Regions from separate parts of the Streptomyces sp. NBC_00986 genome, predicted to be linked through region 3. Evidence: riboswitches for the same ligand, from Rfam matches in the RefSeq annotation. Region 3 holds a riboswitch; each other region holds the start of a gene.
What was found. A riboswitch is a leader RNA that binds a small molecule or an ion and turns the genes downstream of it on or off. The one in region 3 is predicted to bind thiamine pyrophosphate.
Positions count from the first base shown of each region.

Region 1: it holds a riboswitch for thiamine pyrophosphate, as region 3 does, so the genes downstream of both, thiO (glycine oxidase ThiO) here and OG504_RS16535 (thiamine ABC transporter substrate binding subunit) in region 3, are expected to answer to the same signal.
Region 2: it holds a riboswitch for thiamine pyrophosphate, as region 3 does, so the genes downstream of both, thiC (phosphomethylpyrimidine synthase ThiC) here and OG504_RS16535 (thiamine ABC transporter substrate binding subunit) in region 3, are expected to answer to the same signal.

Region 1 covers NZ_CP108733.1:8,521,061-8,527,934, reverse strand. Annotated here, with positions in the region: gene OG504_RS38175 (NAD(P)/FAD-dependent oxidoreductase) at 1-961, opposite strand, end outside; gene OG504_RS38170 (hypothetical protein) at 1,006-1,344, opposite strand; TPP riboswitch at 1,396-1,507, shown strand; gene thiO (glycine oxidase ThiO) at 1,505-2,668, shown strand; gene thiS (sulfur carrier protein ThiS) at 2,665-2,865, shown strand; gene OG504_RS38155 (thiazole synthase) at 2,869-3,663, shown strand; gene pknB (Stk1 family PASTA domain-containing Ser/Thr kinase) at 3,970-5,904, shown strand; gene OG504_RS38145 (deoxyribonuclease IV) at 5,939-6,853, shown strand.
Region 2 covers NZ_CP108733.1:6,143,221-6,150,094, forward strand. Annotated here, with positions in the region: gene OG504_RS27325 (SsgA family sporulation/cell division regulator) at 91-528, shown strand; gene OG504_RS27330 (YibE/F family protein) at 743-2,251, opposite strand; TPP riboswitch at 2,323-2,512, shown strand; gene thiC (phosphomethylpyrimidine synthase ThiC) at 2,505-4,343, shown strand; gene OG504_RS27340 (serine hydrolase domain-containing protein) at 4,377-5,609, opposite strand; gene OG504_RS27345 (hypothetical protein) at 5,816-6,820, shown strand.
Region 3 covers NZ_CP108733.1:3,869,249-3,876,122, reverse strand. Annotated here, with positions in the region: gene pyrH (UMP kinase) at 1-260, shown strand, start outside; gene frr (ribosome recycling factor) at 391-948, shown strand; gene OG504_RS16545 (phosphatidate cytidylyltransferase) at 948-2,138, shown strand; gene rlmN (23S rRNA (adenine(2503)-C(2))-methyltransferase RlmN) at 2,247-3,353, shown strand; TPP riboswitch at 3,395-3,500, shown strand; gene OG504_RS16535 (thiamine ABC transporter substrate binding subunit) at 3,572-4,648, shown strand; gene OG504_RS16530 (ABC transporter permease) at 4,732-6,333, shown strand; gene OG504_RS16525 (ABC transporter ATP-binding protein) at 6,370-6,874, shown strand, end outside.

The DNA.
Region 1 (6,874 bases), 4.7 Mb from region 3:
GGTCGTACACCGCCGGGCTCTCCCCCACGATGTTCGCGGCGACCGTGCGCGGGCCCTGGAGGGCGTTGTCCCAGTGATGGACCAGAAGTCGCTCGCCATACCTTCCCGAAGGGAAGGAGGCGCAGTCGCCGACCGCGTACACGTCCGGCACCGAGGTGCGCAGCCCGGCGTCGGCCAGGACCTCGCGGTGCGCGCCCAGTTCGATGCCGGAGCCCGCAAGCCAGGCGGTGGCGGGGCGGGCGCCGATGCCGACCACGACGGCGCCCGCGGGCAGCCGGGTGCCGTCGTCGAGGACCACCTCGCCGGGTTCGACGTGCGCCACGCGTGCGTGCGTCCGCAGTGTGGCTCCGGCGGCGGCGTACCAGGCTGCCATCGGCGCGGCCACCTCGGCGGGCAGCGCCCCCGCGAGCGGCCGGTCGGCTGCTTCTACGACGGTCACCGCGCAGCCCGCCTCTCGCGCGGCGGTGGCGAACTCGGCGCCGATCCAGCCCGCGCCGACGACCACGATGTCGTGCTGCCGCGCGAGCACCGGGCGCAGCCGCTCGGCATCGTCCAGGGTGCGCAGCAGATGCACTCCGGGGATGCCGTCGGCGCCCGGCAGCCGGATCGGTTCGGCACCGGTGGCGAGCACGAGGACGTCGTAGGGCACCGGGCCCTCGGCGGTGTCCAGTTCGTGGTCGGCGGGGCGCACGCCCACCACCTCGCGCCCCAGCTGCACCTCGATGCCGAGCGCCTCGAAGTCGACGTCGAAGGCGGAGCCCTCGGCCTTGCCGAGCAGGACGGCCTTGGAGAGCGGGGGCCGGTCGTAGGGCTGATGGGGTTCCGCGCCGATCAGGGTGACGGTGCCGGTGAAGCCCTGCTCCCGTAGCGCGACCGCGGTCTGCACCCCGGCCATGCCCGCGCCGACGACGACCACGCGCCGCCCTGCCACCGTGCCCTGGTCCCGCGTCTGCTCGCTCACTCGATCACCATAGACACCTGACAATTTGTCAGTCAGCGGGCGCGTCAGGTGACCTGTTCCACAACGCTGGTCCCGTTTCCCTCCCGGGACTCCCACTCCCAGGTCTCGTCGAGGCGAATGCGGCCGTCGGGCAGCTCGACCACGTCGGACACGCAGTGCCCGCTGGACGTCATCCCGTCGGTCTTCAACTGCACGTACCGGAAGTCGATCCGGTCCCCCGCGCGCGTGCCGACGAGACGCCCCCGTACGACGTCGCCGCCCGCGTACTCGGCCCAGATCTCGCCGTCCTGCTCGTGGTACGTGAACCGGGTGCGGGTGCCGACCTGACCTGGGGCCTGGTCCGCGACGGGGGCGAGGACGAGACCGTCGAGCGAGCGGGCCATGGACAGAGGCTCCCTTACTGGCACACAGGGCACGGGCTAGGGTGGCAAACGTAAAGCACTCGCGGGAGTCCGGGCGTACCGGGCTGAGAGGGAGGCTGGCGGCCTCCGACCGTACGAACCTGATCCGGGTCATGCCGGCGAAGGGAGGGGCTGGACGCCCATGCCTGCACACACCTCAGACGTCCTCGTCGTCGGGGGCGGGATCATCGGCCTGGTCACGGCCTGGCGCGCGGCCCAACGCGGCTTCTCCACAGCCGTGGTGGACCCGGAGCCGGGCGGCGGGGCCGCCCAGGTGGCCGCCGGGATGCTGGCCGCCGTCACCGAACTCCACTACGGCGAACAGACCCTGCTCGCCCTCAACCTCGCCTCGGCGCACCGCTACCCGGACTTCGCGGCCGAGCTGACCGACCTCACCGGCCTCGACCTCGGCTACCGCCGCTGCGGCACGCTGGCCGTCGCCCTGGACGCCGACGACCGCGCCCATCTGCGTGAACTGCACGCCCTGCAGCACCAGTCGGGGCTCGACTCCGAGTGGCTGTCGGGGCGCGAGTGCCGTCGCCTGGAGCCGATGCTCGCGCCGGGCGTGCGCGGGGGGCTCAGAGTCGACGGGGACCACCAGGTCGACCCGCGGCGGCTGGCGGGCGCGCTGGTGGCCGCCTGCGAGCGTGCCGGGGTCGTCTTCCACCGGACCTGGGTCGAGCGGCTCACGGTCGCGCGGGACCGCGCCACGGGGGTCGTCACGCGCGAGGACGAGGTGCTCGGCACGGACCAAGTCGTGCTCGCGGGCGGCAGCCTCAGCGGGCAGCTGCAGGGGATCCCTGCCGACGTCCTGCCGCCCGTACGGCCCGTGAAGGGGCAGGTGCTGCGGCTGACCGTGCCCGAGCGTCACGCGCCGTTCCTGAGCCGGACCGTGCGGGCCGTGGTGCGTGGCAGCCAGGTGTACCTCGTGCCGCGCGAGAACGGCGAGCTGGTCGTCGGCGCGACCAGCGAGGAACTGGGCTGGGACACGACCGTCACGGCCGGCGGTGTCTACGAACTGCTGCGCGACGCCCACGAGTTGGTCCCCGGGATCACCGAACTGCCGCTCACCGAGACCCGGGCCGGACTACGCCCGGGGTCCCCCGACAACGCGCCGCTGCTCGGCCCGACCGCGCTTCCGGGACTGCTGCTGGCCACCGGGCACTACCGCAACGGTGTGCTGCTGACCCCGGTCACCGGCGACGCCCTGGCGCACGCCCTGAGCACCGGTGAACTCCCGGACGAGGCACGCCCGTTCACCCCGAAGCGGTTCGCCCGCACGCACCTCGTGGAGCAGCCCGCATGAATATCTCCGTCAACGGCGAGCACCAGGAGATCGCTCCCGGCACGCCCCTCGACGTACTCGTACGGTCCCTCACCCCGGCCCCCTCCGGAGTGGCCGCCGCCCTCAACGAAACCGTCGTCCCGCGCGCGGAGTGGACATCGACCTCCCTCTCCGAGGGAGACCGCGTCGAGGTCCTCACCGCCGTCCAAGGAGGCTGACCCATGGCCGACGACCCCTTCGTCCTCGGTGGTACGTCCTTCACGTCCCGGCTGATCATGGGCACCGGGGGCGCCCCCAGCCTCGACGTCCTGGAGCGCGCGCTGGTGGCCTCCGGTACGGAGCTGACGACGGTCGCGATGCGGCGCGTCAACGCTTCCGTGCACGGCTCGGTGCTGTCCGTGCTGGAGCGGCTCGGTATCCGGGTGCTGCCCAACACCGCGGGCTGTTTCACGGCGGGCGAGGCCGTGTTGACGGCGCGGTTGGCGCGGGAGGCCCTGGGGACCTCGCTGATCAAGCTCGAAGTGATCGCGGACGAGCGCACGTTGCTGCCGGACCCGATCGAACTCCTCGACGCCGCCGAGACGTTGGTCGACGACGGGTTCACGGTGCTGCCGTACACGAACGACGATCCCGTGCTGGCGCGGAAGCTGGAGGACGTCGGGTGTGCGGCGATCATGCCGCTCGGGTCGCCGATCGGTTCCGGGCTCGGGATCCGCAACCCGCACAACTTCCAGTTGATCACCGGGCACGCGCGTGTGCCGGTGATTCTGGACGCGGGGGCGGGTACGGCGTCCGACGCGGCGTTCGCGATGGAGCTGGGGTGTGCCGGTGTGATGCTTGCCTCGGCGGTGACGCGGGCGCAGGAGCCGGTGTTGATGGCCTCCGCGATGCGCGGCGCGGTGGAGGCGGGGCGGCTGGCGTTCCGGGCGGGGCGTATCCCCCGCCGGCATTTCGCCTCGGCGTCCTCTCCTGCGGAGGGCCTGGCGGTACTGGATCCCGAACGACCCGCTTTCTAGGCACCCTGCACCGCACTTCCGCCTCGTCTCCCACTCGCGCACCACCCGTTTCCGGTCGGCCAAGAGGTGAACCACTCCCGTGGGGGTCCCCGCCGTCGGCGGCTGCCGGTAGGCGGTCGGCCGCGTGGAACTTCGCGGAGGGTCCCGGCTGCCGCTGGGCGGCCGGTCGTCACCCGTGCTCCGCCTCACAGGCCGGCCGTAGACACCCGCCCCACCATGAGGTATCCGTCACAGGTCGGCTGCAGTACCGCCTCGAAACCGGGCGAAAGGGCCGTGCTTTCAGCCCTGGCTCGTACACTCACCTGCGTGGATACGACCCTTCATGACCCTCTCGTCGGGCAGTTGCTCGACGGCCGCTATCGCGTCGACGCGCGGATCGCCGTCGGCGGGATGGCCACGGTCTACCGGGCCGTGGACACCCGCCTGGACCGGGTTCTCGCGCTCAAGGTGATGCACCCGACGCTGGCGGCCGACGGCCACTTCGTGGACCGGTTCATCCGCGAGGCGAAGTCCGTGGCGCGGCTGGCGCATCCGAACGTGGTGCAGGTCTTCGACCAGGGCGCCGACCGGTCGTACGTCTATCTGGCGATGGAGTACGTCGCCGGCTGCACCCTGCGGGACGTGCTGCGCGAGCGCGGGGCGCTGCAGCCCCGCGCCGCCCTGGACATTCTGGAGCCGGTGCTGGCCGCGCTCGGTGCCGCGCACCGGGCCGGGTTCGTGCACCGGGACATGAAGCCGGAGAACGTGCTCATAGGGGACGACGGCCGGGTCAAGGTCGCCGACTTCGGGCTGGTCAGGTCCGTGGACACGGTCACCAGCACCACGGGGTCCGTGCTCGGCACGGTGTCGTATCTCGCGCCGGAGCAGATCGAGGGCACCACCGCCGACCCCCGGGTCGACGTGTACGCGTGCGGTGTCGTCCTCTACGAGATGCTCACCGGCCAGAAGCCGCACGACGGGGACTCCGCCGCGGTCGTGCTCTACAAGCACCTGCACGAGGACGTCCCGCCGCCCTCGGCCGTCGTGCCGGGGCTGGCGTACGAGCTGGACGAGCTGGTCGCCACCTCCACCGCGCGCACCCCGGACCTGCGGCCGTACGACGCGGTCGCGCTGTTCGGTCTGGTCCGCGAGGCGCGGGCGGGGCTGAGCGACGGGCAGCTGGACGCGGTGCCGCCGCAGGCGCTGACCTCGGAGTATCCCAACGCCGAGAACCGTACGAGTGTGATCCCGCGCTCGCTGACCGTGCCGCGTCCGCTGCCCGTCAACGAGGACGACGAGCCCGGTGACCCGTTCAACCGGACCAGCCGGTTCGAGAGCGGGCCGCCGCTGCCGCCCCGGCGGCGCGAGGCGCGGCGGCCCCGGCGCGGGCTGCTGGCGATCGTCGCCGCCCTGCTGCTGATCGTCGGGGTCGGGGCGGGCGTCTGGTACATCAACTCCGGCCAGTTCACCAAGGTCCCGCCGCTGCTGGCGAAGACCGAGGCACAGGCGAAGGAGCGGCTCAAGGACGCCGGTCTCGACGTCAAGAAGGTCGACCACGCGTACAGCGACACCGTGAAGCGCGGCACGGTCATCAGCACCGACCCGGAGTCCGGCGCCCGCATCCGGGACAACGACTCGGTGGCCCTGACCGTCTCGGACGGCCCGGAGACCGTGAAGGTCCCCGACCTCACGGGCACCCGCCTGGCCAGGGCGCAGACCCTGCTGAAGCAGGACGGGCTGGCGGCCGGCATGGTCACCAGGAAGTTCAGCGACGACGTCCCCAAGGGCTTCGTGATCAGCACGGACCCGGAGGCGGGCACGAGCCGCCACGCGGGCTCGGCGATAGCCCTGACCGTCAGCAAGGGCAGCGCGGTCGACGTGCCCGACGTCACCGGTGAGGACCTGGACGACGCGAAGTCGGACCTCCAGGAGGCCGGTCTCACCGTGAAGGTGTCGGACACCGAGATCACCTCGGAGTACGACGCGGGCCAGGTCGCCCAGCAGACCCCGGCCGGCGACAGCCAGGCCGCCGAGGGCGACACGGTGACGCTGACGCTGTCCAAGGGCCCGGAGATGGTCGAGGTCCCGAGCGTGGTCGGCGCGAGCGTCGACGCGGCGACGAAGCTCCTTGAGCAGTCCGGCTTCGAGGTCAAGGAGGACCGGGGCCTGCTCGGTCTGTTCGGCGACACCGTGAAAAGCCAGTCCGTGGACGCGGGCGAGCAGGCTCCCAAGGGGTCGACGATCACGATCACCATCCGGTGACGGGGGCGGCACGCGCGCGTGACACCCTGGACGGGTGAGCAGCGAGTCCCCTTCCAGCGCCGCCGGATCCCCTTCCAGCGCCCCCGAGTTCCCTTCCCGCAACCCGGTCGGCGGCCATGTCCCGGTCGCCGGCGGCCTCCACTCCGTAGGGCTGTCCTACGCCCGTGAGCTGGCCGCCGAGACCGTGCAGGTCTTCGTCGCCAACCCGCGCGGCTGGGCCACACCGGTCGGGAACCCGCGCCAGGACGAGGAGTTCCGCGCGGCCTGCGAGGCCGGGTCGATCCCGGCGTACGTGCACGCCCCGTACCTGATCAACTTCGGCTCTCACACCCAGGCCACCGTGGAGAAGTCCGTCGATTCGCTACGGCACTCGCTGCGGCGCGGGCGGGAGATCGGCGCGCTCGGTGTCGTCGTGCACACCGGGAGTGCGACGGGCGGGCGGGAGCGGTCGGTGGCGCTGGCCCAGGTGCGGGAGCATCTGCTGCCGCTGCTCGACGAGTTGACCCATGACGACGACCCGTTCCTGCTCCTGGAGTCGACGGCCGGCCAGGGTTCCTCGCTGTGTTCCCGGACCTGGGACTTCGGGCCGTACTTCGACGCGCTGGACGCCCATCCGAAGCTGGGTGTCTGCCTGGACACATGCCACATCTTCGCCGCCGGGCACGACCTGACCGGCCCGAGCGGCATGCACCAGACCCTCGGCCTGCTGGTGGACACGGTCGGCGAGGGCCGGCTGAAGCTGATCCACGCCAACGACTCCAAGGACGTCGTCGGCGCCCACAAGGACCGGCACGAGAACATCGGCTCCGGCCACATCGGCGAGGATCCGTTCCGTGCCCTGATGACCCACCCGGCGACCGCGGGCGTACCGCTGATCATCGAGACACCCGGGGGCAAGGAAGGGCATGCGGCGGATGTGGAGCGGCTGAAGAAGCTCAGGGACTCATAGCCCCGAAGGGCTCACGGCCTG
Region 2 (6,874 bases), 2.3 Mb from region 3:
CCTTGTGATCTAACGTGTACGTTCAGCAATATTCCTTCAGTGTCACGGGGATCATTCCCGGCCAGGCGACGGCAGTTGACGGGATAGGCGATGCGCGAGTCCGTACAGGCAGAGGTCATGATGAGCTTCCTCGTTTCCGAGGAGCTCTCCTTCCGTATCCCGGTCGAGCTGGGCTACGAGACGTCCGATCCGTACGCCGTGCGGCTGACGTTCCATTTGCCGGGTGACGCCCCGGTGACCTGGGCCTTCGGTCGCGAGCTGCTGATCGACGGGGTGGGCATGGCGTGCGGGGAGGGCGACGTGCGGATCGAGCCCGTCGACCCCGAGACGCTGGGTGAGGTGCTGATCCGGCTTCAGGTGGGCAGTGACCAGGCGCTGTTCCGCACCGGCGCGGCCCCGCTCGTGGCGTTCCTCGACCGCACCGACCGGCTGGTTCCGCTCGGTCAGGAGGGCGCCCTCGCGGACTTCGACACCCACCTCGACGAGGCGCTGGACCGCATCCTGGCCGAGGAGCAGAGCGCGGGGTGACGTGGTGTGGCGGCGAGGGGTCGGGACGTTGGCGTAACGCTTCGCCACGAGTCCTGAACTGAAGCCGCTGGAGGCGCCGCGAGCCCTGAAGGGCCCTGTGGAGTTCTGAAGGCCCCGGGTGAGCTTGAAGTCCTGGGGACCCGGGGATCCGCAGTAACGCTTCTGCGCGGCCTCATGGGGCGGTTCTCGCCGCCCACTGCAGTGCCGGCGGCGCTCAGTGCTTGCGGCGTCGGCCCTTCCCGCCGCGCGCCGCAGCGGGCTTGGCGCTCGGCGCCGCCGTGGGCGCACCTGCCGTGGCCGCAACCGCACCCGCCGGAACCGCCTCGGGTCCCGGTCGGTCCGCCGAGACGACCAGGGCCGCGAGGGCCGTGGTGACCGGTACCGACGCGACCAGGCCGATCGAACCCACCAGCGTGCGCACGATCTCCTCGGCGACCAACTCACTGTTGGCGACCGCGCCCACGCTGCTCTGCGCGATGGAGAAGAGCAGCAACAGGGGCAGTGCGGCGCCCGCGTAGGCGAGGACGAGCGTGTTGACGACCGACGCGATGTGGTCGCGGCCGATGCGGATGCCGGCGCGGTACAGCCCGCGCCAGCCCATCGAGGGGTTGGCCTCGTGCAGCTCCCAGACCGCCGATGTCTGGGTGACCGTCACATCGTCGAGCACGCCGAGCGAGCCGATGATGACGCCGGCGAGCAGCAGACCGCTCATGTCGATCGACGGGTACAGGCCGTGGATCAGGCCCGTGTTGTCGTCCGTGTTCCCGGTCAGCGCGGCCCACCCGATGAACACCGAGCCCAGGACGCCGATCAGCACCAGCGACATCAGGGTGCCGAGCACCGCCACCGACGTACGGGCCGACAGGCCGTGGCACATGTAGAGGGCGATCAGCATGATGGCGCTCGATCCGACCACCGCCACGATCAGCGGGTTCGAGCCGTGCAGGATCGCGGGCAGGATGAAGAAGTTCAGGATCATGAAGCTGATGGCCAGCGCGATCAGCGCCATGACACCGCGCAGCCGGCCCACCACCACGACGGCCAGCGCGAAGATCCCGGCGAGCAGTGCCATCGGGAACTTACGGTTCACGTCCGTGACGGAGTACTGCAGATCCCTGGGCGCGGAGGGCTCGTACGCGACCACGACCTTCTCGCCCTGATGCAACTGCCGTGACTGGTCGGGCTGGACGATCTCCGTGAACGTACGGCCCTTGTCCTTGCCCGTGGAGACCGTGACCGTGGCCTTCTTGCAGGTGCCGGCCGCCTCCTGTGCCGCGGAGGAGCCCTCGGCGGTGGAGGTGTCCCCGGTCGAGCCCCCGCCCGAGGCGTTCACCGACGCGCAGCTCACGCTGACGACCTTGGTGACCGTCGCCTGCTGTGTCTGCCGGTCGAAGCCGACCCCGGTGCGCTTGTGCGACGGGGCGCCGCCGGGCCACAGCACCACCATGCCGACGACGACCGCCACCGTGAACGGGATCAGGATCGCCGCGATGACCTTCCGCAGATGCCGGGAGACGGGCGCGGCCGGGCCGTGGCTGTGTGAATGACCGTGCCCGCCGCCTCCACCGGAACCGTGACCACCGTCCGCGCCGGAACCGTGCCCGCCGTCCCCACCCGGTCCGTGGTCGTGCCCGGAACCGGACCCGTGCTCGTCGCCGGATCCCTGGTCGTGGCCATGCGGCGGCCCGGTCGGCGGGTACGGGGGCTGCTGTGTCGTGGTCACCGCCCGATCATCGCAAGAACGCCGGAGGCCCACTGTTCACCGCGCCACTTATGACGCTAGCGTGGAGGCACCTTTGCACACGCGGGAGCTCGGAGCACCGGGCTGAGAGGGCGCTGACCTTCGTCTCTGCGATGTTTCACGGGAAACGTCACCTGTATCGAGTGATGTTTCACATGAAACATCGGCTGACGGAAGCCGCTGCGTCGACCGCCGAACCTGTTACCGGGTAATGCCGGCGTAGGGAGTAGGTCTCATGACCAACAAGGACGCACGCACGCCTGCCTCCAGCCAGGACGAACAGCCCGTTCCGGGCGAGAAGTCCGCACGGGCCGAACAGCCCACGGCGGCCGCAAAGCCGACGGAGGTCGGGAAGTCCATCGGCTGGCACAAGGGGTATGTCGCGGGCTCGCGCCCCGATCTGCGGGTGCCGGTCCGTCAGGTGCACCTCACCAACGGGCAGTCCGTGACGCTGTACGACACCTCCGGCCCGTACACCGATCCGCTCGTCGACACCGACGTCCGCCGGGGGCTGGCGCCGCTGCGGGAGAACTGGATCATCGCGCGCGGCGACACCGAGGAATACGCGGGCCGTCCCGTCCGCCCCGAGGACGACGGGATCAAGCACACCTCACCGCGCGGCGGACTGCGCAACCTCGACGCGGTGTTCCCCGGGCGGCCGCGTCAGCCGCGGCGCGGTCGGGACGGCACGGCGGTCACTCAACTCGCCTATGCACGGCGGGGTGAGATCACGCCCGAGATGGAGTTCGTGGCCGTACGGGAGAAGGTCTCGCCCGAGGTGGTCCGGGAGGAGATCGCGGCCGGGCGGGCGGTGCTGCCGGCCAACGTGAACCATCCGGAGATCGAGCCGATGATCATCGGCAAGCGGTTCCTGGTGAAGGTCAACGCCAACATCGGCAATTCCGCGGTCACTTCCTCCATCGAGGAGGAGGTCGAGAAGATGACCTGGGCGACGCGTTGGGGCGCCGACACGGTCATGGACCTCTCCACCGGCCGCAATATCCACACCACGCGCGAGTGGGTGCTGCGCAACTCCCCCGTTCCCATCGGCACGGTGCCGCTCTATCAGGCGCTCGAAAAGGTCGACGGCCGCGCCGAGGAGCTGACCTGGGAGATCTACAAGGACACGGTCGTCGAACAGGCCGAACAGGGCGTGGACTACATGACCGTTCACGCGGGCGTGCGGCTGCCGTTCGTACCGCTGACGGCGAACCGCAAGACGGGCATCGTCTCGCGCGGCGGCTCGATCATGGCGGCCTGGTGCCTTGCGCACCACAAGGAATCGTTCCTGTACGAGAACTTCGAGGAACTGTGCGAGATCCTCGCCGCCTACGACGTCACGTACTCGCTCGGCGACGGCCTGCGGCCGGGCTCGATCGCGGACGCCAACGACGAGGCACAGTTCGCGGAATTGCGGACGCTCGGGGAACTCAACACGATCGCGAAGCGTTTCAACGTACAGACCATGATCGAGGGCCCGGGACATGTCCCGATGCACAAGATCAAGGAGAACATCGACCTTCAGCAGGAGATCTGTGATGAAGCTCCGTTCTATACGCTCGGCCCGCTGACGACGGACGTCGCGCCTGCGTACGACCACATCACTTCTGGCATCGGTGCCGCGATGATCGCCTGGTGGGGCACGGCCATGCTCTGCTACGTCACGCCCAAGGAGCACTTGGGCCTGCCTAATCGTGACGACGTCAAGACCGGCGTCATCACCTACAAGATCGCCGCCCACGCAGCCGACCTCGCCAAGGGGCACCCAGGTGCACAGGAGTGGGATGACGCGCTGTCCGACGCCCGCTTCGAGTTCCGCTGGGAGGACCAGTTCAACCTGGCCCTCGACCCGGACACGGCACGGGAGTTCCACGACGAGACGCTTCCGGCCGAGCCCGCCAAGACCGCTCACTTCTGCTCGATGTGCGGGCCGAAGTTCTGCTCGATGAAGATCTCCCACGACATCCGCCGTGAGCACGGCGGGAGTCGGGAGGAGATCGAGATCGGGATGGAACAGAAGTCGAAGGAGTTCGCGGCGGCGGGCAACCGGGTGTACCTGCCGATCGCCGACTGACGACGACCGGCCCGGCTCTCGGTCAGTTCTCCGTCAGTTCTCGGCGGGCTGCGCGCACAGGGCGTGGTCGACGAGGGTGTCCGTCGCGCGGTTGAGGGCGGCCAGGTCCGGCGGTGCGGTGGTGGTCGTGATGGAGACCGTCACCGCGCGCCTGCCGTCCGCGCTCACCGCGGGGCGGGTGTTGACGCCCACGCCGTCACCCTCGTGCATGTAGTAGAAGCCGCCGCAGGTCAGCGGGATCTTGCGGAGGCCGAGGCCGTAGGTGCCCTCGGGTATCTCGGCCACGTCCTCCGGGTCGTCGTTCCGCGCGACGGTCTGCCGCATCTCGCGCCACTGCTCGGCGGGGAGCAACCGGCCGTCGGCCAGGGCGCGGAAGAAGGTGTTCAGGTCGGCGGTGGTGCTCACCACACCGGAGTCGGCGGTGTGCTGGTAGCTGTGCTCGGTGACGTCGAGACGCTTGCCGTCGGCGGTCGTCAGGTACGTGTTCACGTGCGGGTCGGGAAGGAACGGGTTGAGCCCGGGAACGGAGGTGTTGCGCAGTCCGAGCTTCGCGATGATCCGGTGCTCGACCAGGTCCTGCCAGCTCGCGCCGCCGGCCTTCTCGGCGATCATCCCGGCCAGCAGGTAGTTGGTGTTGGAGTACGCCCAGCGGGTGGCTCCGCCCGGCTGCGGGACGAACACCGGCCGGTGCTCCATCGCCACCGCGACCAGGTCGGCCGTGGGGGTGGCGTTGTAGCGGTTCTCGTCGAAGTGGTTGATCAGCTGGTCCTGGATCTCCGGGTCGTCGATGTAGTCGTACACGCCGCTGGTCTGGCGGAGCAGGTCGCGGACGGTGATGCGGCTGCCGTCGTTGCCGTTGCCCGAGACGACCCCCGGCAGCCAGTGCTCGACGGTGTCGTCCAGCGACAGGCGCTTCTCCGCGACGAGTTGCAGGACCACGGTCGCCACGAACGTCTTCGTCGTGCTGGCCACGCGGAAGTGGGAGTTCCAGGGGATCGGGTCCGTGGAGCCGGCGGTGCGGGTGCCGATGCGGGCCATGAGCGGCGGGCCGTTCGGTCCGTCGACCCTGGCCAGCACGTTCACGTCGTCGCCGCCGGACTTCCGTACGGCTGCGAGGTCTTGGCGGAGTGTGTGCTCGGTGTAGGACGACGGCCTCGGCGTCGTGTGCCCGGCGGTGGCGGCGGTCGCGGCCAGGGGTGAGCCCAGCGCCAGCAGGGCTGCTGCCAGCGCGGCGGCGCCGGCCTTCTTCGACGACGGCATCTGCATGGTCGTATCCCCCGGTGCTCTGGTTCTCGGTCGGTGACGATCACCAGCCAACCGGATCCGCCGGAGCGAGGGGATGGGACTGTCCTCCGGATGAGGGGTGCACCTGGCCCCCGTGCGAACTACGGGTTCACCCCCCGTTGATTGGCTCTGGTCCAGGGGGTTGAGTGGTTTCGGAGGAGTGTTGTCGTGGGTCGGGGGACTGGGGGATGGGGACCGTGAATCTTCTGCAGGTGACGGACGAGGCGCAGTCGCTGGCGTGGGACGGCGATGATCTGGTGGACGTCGTGGGTGGTCGGCGGTGGGGGCCTGATGGTGTGGAGCGCCAGGTCTCGGACGATCATGGGTATTCGTTCGACCGGAGCGTCAGCTCTCCGTCCGGCCGCTTCACCGTGGTCTACGACGAGCGGGGCACCGGGGCACTGTTGCTGGAGGGCGATCGGACGGTCCGTGAGCTGGAGCGCAATGACGACTACGCCCCGGACTTCGACTATCCGGTCGCCCTCGGGGTGCTGCGGGACGGCCGTGAGGTGCTGGTGCACTGCCCGGACGAGTACGACCTCCTCCAGATCGAGGACGCGGAATCGGGAGAACGGCTCACGGTCGGCGACCGTACGCGGAACGACGTCTTCCACTCGCGGCTGGCGGTGTCTCCGGGTGGGACTCATCTGTTGTCGGCGGGCTGGCTGTGGCATCCGTACGGGATCGTCGAAGTCTTCGAGCTGGAAAGGGTGTTGAGGGATCCCGCTCTGCTCGACGGCCGTGGCGTGCCGTCCTTCAACCCGGGCAACAGTTCCGAGGTGATCTCGGCCTGCTGGATCGACGGTGACCGGGTGGCGGTGGCGACCGGGGAGGAGTTCGTCGACCAGGAGGAGAGCGCGGAGACCGAAGGCCTGGGCCAACGGCAGCTGGGCGTGTGGTCGCTCTCCGAGAAGCGGTGGGTGCATCGCAACAGGGTCGACTTCCACATCGGCACGCTGATCCCGCGGGGTGACACGCTCGTCTCGCTGTACGGGCATCCCCGGCTGATCGATGTCACGACGGGGGCGTCGGTGGCGGAGTGGCCTGCTGTGGAAGTGCCTTGCCGGGAGGGCAGTTACGGGGTGACGCACATCCCGACGCCGGTCGCGGCCCTGCATCCGGACGGCCGGCGGCTGGCTGTCGCGCAGGCGGAGAGCATCGCGGTCGTCGATCTTCCTGGCAAGGCTCTCTGAGGGACTTGCCGTTCGCCGAGCGCATCACTTGGCCGCCCCTGTGTCCCCGTGACC
Region 3 (6,874 bases):
TGATGGGCAAGAACGGCGTGGACGGGGTCTACGACTCCGACCCGAAGACGAACTCCGAAGCCGTCAAGTTCGACTCGCTCAGCTACGGCGAGGTCATCACCCAGGACCTCAAGGTCGCGGACATGACCGCCATCACCCTGTGCCGCGACAACAAGCTTCCGATCCTGGTCTTCGAGCTTCTGGCGGAGGGCAATATCGCCCGCGCCGTCAAGGGTGAGAAGATCGGCACGCTTGTGGGTGACCAAGGCAGCCAGGGCTGATGACCCTGACCGGGGGATGGACAATGTCCTGCCGGTCGGGAACCGTGCAGGAAGAAGACGCGACGCAGCCGGCCGCCGACGCCGACACAGCACAGCAGCCGGGCCTACTCAAGACACGCAGGAGCAAGTGGTGATCGAAGAGACCCTCCTCGAGGCCGAGGAGAAGATGGAGAAGGCCGTCGTGGTCGCCAAGGAGGACTTCGCCGCGATCCGCACCGGCCGTGCGCACCCGGCGATGTTCAACAAGATCGTGGCCGACTACTACGGCGCGCTGACGCCGATCAACCAGCTGGCCTCGTTCTCCGTACCGGAGCCGCGGATGGCCGTGGTGACCCCGTTCGACAAGACCGCGATGCGGAACATCGAGCAGGCGATCCGCGACTCGGACCTGGGCGTCAATCCCAGCAACGACGGCAACATCATCAGGGTGACGTTCCCCGAGCTGACCGAGGAGCGCCGCAAGGACTACATCAAGGTCGCCCGGGCCAAGGCCGAGGACTCCAAGGTGTCCATCCGCGCCGTCCGCCGCAAGGCCAAGGACGCGCTGGACAAGCTTGTCAAGGACAAGGAGTCCGGCGAGGACGAGGTCCGTCGTGCGGAGAAGGAGCTCGACGACACCACGGCGAAGTACGTCGCCCAGGTGGACGAACTCCTCAAGCACAAGGAAGCGGAGCTGCTCGAGGTCTGATGAACGACTCTTCCTGGGGGGCACCGCCACAAGCCGGGTACTGGGGGCCGTCCGACCAGGGGCCTGTCCAGGGGGCTGACCCGGCGGGTCCCACGTACGATGCGCCTGAGGCGCAGCAGACTCGCCCCATGCCCATCGTGCCCGACGAGCCCGCATACGGCGGACACCAGGATGACGACCGGGGGGCCGCTCGGCTGAGCGGCCCCTTGTTCCGCGACGAGACGCAGCAACCGCCGTACGACGTACGGCAGTCGCAGCCGTACGACCCGCGGACGCAGCCCTCTGACACGCCGCAGGCGCAGCCCTACGGGGCGGTGCCGCAGAATCCGGAGCCCATGTCCGATGTCCCGCCACCGGCGCCCGCCCCGCAGAAGAAGAGCGCGGGCCGGGACCTGGGTGCGGCCATAGGAGTCGGCGTCGGGCTCGCCGTGGTGATCGTCGCGTCCCTCTTCGTGGTGAAGGCCGCGTTCGTCGGAGTGATAGCGGTCGCCGTCGTGGTCGGTCTCTGGGAGCTCACCTCGCGGCTGCAGGAGCGCAAGGGCATCAAGGCGCCCCTCGTGCCCCTCGCGGTCGGCGGGGCGGCGATGGTCGTAGCCGGTTACGTCCGGGGCGCCGAGGGCGCCTGGGTCGCCATGGCACTCACGGCGCTCGCCGTCCTCGTCTGGCGGATGACGGAGCCGCCGGAGGGCTACCTGAAGGACGTCACGGCGGGCGTCTTCGCGGCGTTCTACGTGCCGTTCCTGGCCACGTTCGTCGCCATGATGCTCACCGCCCACGACGGCGCCTGGCGGGTCCTGACGTTCCTGCTGCTGACCGTGGTCAGCGACACCGGGGCGTACGCCGTCGGCTGGCGCTTCGGCACGCACAAGCTCGCGCCGCGCATCAGCCCCGGAAAGACCCGCGAGGGCCTGTTCGGGGCGGTGTCCTTCGCGATGGTGGCGGGCGCGCTGTGCATGCAGTTCCTGATCGACGACGGCAGCTGGTGGCAGGGCCTCGTGCTGGGCCTCGCCGTCGCGGCCAGCGCCACGCTGGGCGACCTCGGCGAGTCCATGATCAAGCGCGACCTGGGCATCAAGGACATGGGCACGCTGCTGCCGGGTCACGGCGGCATCATGGACCGCTTGGACTCGTTGCTGCCCACGGCTCCGGTGGTCTGGCTGTTGCTGGTGCTGTTCGTGGGCTCCGGCTGACAAGCCGGCCGACCCAATGAACCGCTGACCTGCGGTTCTGTACGTGAGGGGCTCGTTGTCCACAGGGCGGCGAGTCCCTCTTCGTATGTCTGCGACACTGGTAGGGCCATGCCTAAGCCCGGAGAACTCACATTCGTCGCCCCCCGCGGAGCCCAGAAGCCGCCGCGGCACCTTGCCGATCTCACGCCCGCCGAGCGCAAGGAAGCCGTCGCCGCGATCGGGGAGAAGCCGTTTCGCGCCAAGCAGCTCTCGCAGCACTACTTCGCGCGGTTCGCGCACGACCCGGCGGAGTGGACCGACATCCCCGCCGGTTCGCGCGCCAAGCTGCAAGAAGCCTTGCTCCCTGAGTTGATGACCGTCGTACGGCATCTGTCGACCGACCAGGACACCACCCGCAAGACGCTGTGGCGGCTGTTCGACGGGACGCTCGTCGAGTCCGTGCTGATGCGGTACCCGGACCGGGTCACCATGTGCATCAGCTCGCAGGCGGGTTGCGGCATGAACTGCCCGTTCTGCGCGACCGGACAGGCCGGCCTGGACCGCAATCTGTCCACCGGCGAGATCGTGCACCAGATCGTCGACGGGATGCGCGCCCTGCGCGACGGCGAGATCCCCGGCGGGCCCGCGCGGCTCTCCAACATCGTGTTCATGGGCATGGGCGAGCCTCTCGCCAACTACAAGCGGGTCGTCCAGTCGATCCGTGCCCTCACCGACCCCGAGCCGGACGGCCTCGGCCTCTCGCAGCGCGGGATCACCGTCTCGACGGTCGGCCTGGTCCCGGCGATCCACCGGTTCTCGGACGAGGGCTTCAAGTGCCGGCTCGCGATCTCGCTGCACGCGCCCGACGACGAGCTGCGCGACACCCTGGTCCCCGTGAACACGCGGTGGAAGGTGCGCGAGGTCCTCGACGCGGGCTGGGAGTACGCGGCGAAGTCGGGGCGACGGCTGTCCATCGAGTACGCGCTGATCCGCGACATCAACGACCAGGCGTGGCGCGGCGACCGGCTCGGCCGCCTCCTCAAGGGCAAGCCCGTGCACGTCAACCTCATCCCGCTGAACCCGACGCCGGGCTCGAAGTGGACCGCCTCCCGCCCCGAGGACGAGAAGGCGTTCGTCGAGGCCATCGCGGCCCACGGGGTGCCGGTCACCGTCCGGGACACCCGGGGCCAGGAGATCGACGGAGCGTGCGGCCAGCTCGCCGCCACCGAGCGGTGACCCGGTAACCTGTTCCGCGTAGTACACGCAGGTACATCTTCATATTCCGACAGGGGAGCGCCACAGCGCTGAGAGTGCGGGATTGTCCGCAGACCCTCTGAACCTCGCCCAGGTCATTCTGGGTAGGAAGTTCGGTCACCACTCTTGCTGTTGCGCCCTGCCCACGTCCTGTGGGCAGGGCCGCGTCTCTTCCTGGACACCCCAGGAGGAAAACAACCGTGCACCACACCAAGACCTTCGTGGCCGCGGCCGTCGGCCTCGGCCTCCTCACGCTCTCCGCGTGCGGCTCGTCCGACAGCGGCAGCGGCGGCGACTCCAAGACCGTCACCCTCGTCAGCCACGACTCGTGGGCCGTGTCGAAGAACGTCCTCAAGGACTTCGAGAAGCAGTCCGGCTACACGGTCAAGGTCCTCAAGGACGGCGACGCCGGTCAGGCCGTCAACAAGGCGATCCTCACCAAGGACAACCCCCAGGGCGACGTCTTCTTCGGCGTCGACAACACCCTGCTCTCCCGCGCGCTCGACAACGGCCTCTTCCAGTCCTACGACGCGAAGGGCTCCGCGCTCGTCAAGCCCGAGTACCGCGTCGACCAGACCAAGCACCGGGTCACGCCCATCGACACCGGCGACATCTGCGTCAACTACGACAAGGCCTACTTCAGCAAGCACAAGCTGACCCCGCCGACCTCCTTCGCCGACCTGGTCAAGCCCGAGTACAAGAACCTCCTCGTCACCGAGAACGCGGCCACCTCCTCGCCCGGCCTCGGCTTCCTGCTCGGCAGCGCCGCGCAGTACGGCGACGACGGCTGGCAGGGCTACTGGAAGAAGCTCAAGGCCAACGGCGTCAAGGTCGTCGACGGCTGGGAGCAGGCCTACGACCAGGAGTTCTCCGGGTCCGCCGGTGGCAAGAAGGCGGGCGGCGACCGGCCCCTCGTCGTCTCGTACGCCTCCTCGCCGCCCGCCGAGGTCATCTACGCCGACCCGAAGCCGACCACCGCGCCCACCGGGGTGTCGTACGGCACCTGCTTCCGGCAGACCGAGTACGCGGGCCTGCTCAGCAACGCGAAGAACACCAAGGGCGGCAAGGCGTTCCTCGACTTCCTGCTCACCAAGGAGTTCCAGCAGGACATGCCGCTCAACATGTTCGTCTACCCGGTGATCCAAGGCGCCCAGGTACCGCAGGAGTTCGAGCAGTACGGCCGCCAGGCCCCGGACCCCGAGACCATGGCGCCCGCGAAGATCGCCGCCGACCGGGACCAGTGGGTCAAGTCGTGGACCTCGCTCGTACTGAAGTAGCCGAAGCGGCTGAAGCAGCCGAAGCAGCTGAAGCGGCCCCGCGGAAGTCCTCCCGTAGGGGCACCGCGACGCGGCTCGGCCTCATGGCCCTGCCCGTCGCGTTCTTCGCGGTGTTCTTCGCCTACCCCGTCGCCGCGATCGTTGCGCGCGGCCTCAAAGTCGACGGCGCCTGGCAACTGGGCCGTATCGGGGATGTGTTGGTCCAGTCCGACATCCGGCACGTGCTGTGGTTCACCACCTGGCAGGCGCTCGCGTCCACCGCGCTCACGCTGCTGATCGCGCTCCCCGGCGCGTACGTCTTCGCGCGCTTCGACTTCCCGGGGAGACATGTCCTGCGGGCCGTCGTCACCGTCCCCTTCGTGCTGCCGACGGTCGTCGTCGGTACGGCCTTCCTCGCGCTCGTCGGCCGGGGCGGACTCCTGGACGACCTGTGGGGCGTACGGCTGGACACCACCGTGTGGGCCATCCTGCTCGCGCACGTCTTCTTCAACTACGCGGTCGTCGTACGGACGGTGGGCGGCCTCTGGGCCCAGCTCGACCCGCGTCAGGAGGAGGCCGCGCGGATGCTCGGCGCCTCCCGGCTGCGGGCCTGGCGGAAGGTGACGCTGCCCGCGCTCGGGCCCGCCGTGGCCGCCGCCGCGCTGATGGTCTTCCTCTTCACCTTCACCTCCTTCGGCGTGGTCCAGATCCTCGGCGGCCCGACCTTCTCGACCCTCGAAGTGGAGATCTACCGCCAGACTTCGGAGGTCTTCGACCTGTCCACGGCGGCCGTCCTGACGATCGTCCAGTTCGTGGCGGTCGGCGCGATCCTCGCCGTCCACGCCTGGACGGTACGGCGACGGGAGAGCGCCCTACGGCTCGTGGACCCGTCGGTGACCGCACGGCGCCCGCGCGGGGCCGGCCAGTGGACCCTGCTGGCCGGAGTCGTCGCATCCATCGCCGTACTGCTCCTGCTGCCGCTCGCGGTACTGGTCCAACGGTCGCTCGACACACCGGACTTCGGCTACTACCGGGCGCTGACCAATGACGACGGCGGCACCTTCCTGGTCCCGCCGATCGCCGCGATCGGCAACTCGCTGGAGTACGCCGTCGCCGCCACCGCCATCGCCGTGGTGATCGGCGGACTCGCAGCGGCTGCCCTGACCCGGCGGGATGCAGGGCGCCTGGTGCGGGGCTTCGACGCGCTGCTGATGCTGCCGCTCGGGGTGTCGGCGGTGACGGTCGGCTTCGGGTTCCTGATCTCGCTCGACAAACCCCCGGTGGATCTGCGGAGTTCATGGATCCTGGTGCCGCTCGCGCAGGCGCTGGTCGGTGTCCCCTTCGTCGTACGGACGATGCTGCCCGTGCTGCGGGCGGTGGACGGGCGGCTGCGGGAGGCGGCTGCGGTGCTCGGGGCGTCGCCGTGGCGGGTGTGGCGCGAGATCGATCTGCCGCTCGTACGGCGGGCGTTGTTGATCGCCGCCGGGTTCGCGTTCGCGGTGTCGCTCGGGGAGTTCGGGGCGACCGTGTTCATCGCCCGCCCCGACAATCCGACCCTGCCGGTCGCGGTGGCCCGGCTGCTGTCCCGGCCCGGTGATCTCAACTACGGCCAGGCGATGGCCCTTTCGACGATTCTGATGGTGGTGTGCGCGGTGGCCCTGCTGGTCCTTGAGCGGCTGCGCACCGACCGGACGGGGGAGTTCTAGATGCCGCCGAACATGCCGCCGAGCGTGCCATCGGACATGCCGCCGAGCGTGCCGCAGAACAGGCCGCTGCTGAGCCTTGAGGACGCGACCGTACGGTTCGGCGGGCGCCTGGTGCTGGACGCGGTCGACCTCGGGGTTGCCGAGCACGAGATCGTGTGTGTGCTCGGACCCAGCGGCAGCGGCAAGTCGACGCTGTTGCGGGCGGTGGCCGGGCTCCAACCCCTGGACGCCGGGCGGGTGTTGCTGGACGACCGGGATCAGTCGGGCGTGCCCGCGCACAAGCGCGGAGTGGGTCTGATGTTCCAGGATCACCAGCTGTTCCCGCAGCGGGACGTGGCCGGCAACGTGGCCTTCGGGCTGCGCATGCACGGGGCGTCGAAGAAGCAACAGGACGACCGGGTGGGCGAGTTGCTCGACCTCGTCGGACTGCCGGGCGCGGCCCACCGTGCCGTCGCCGGGCTGTCCGGCGGTGAGCAGCAACGGGTGGCGCTCGCCCGGGCGTTGGCGCCCCGTCCGCGTCTCCTCATGCTCGACGAACCGC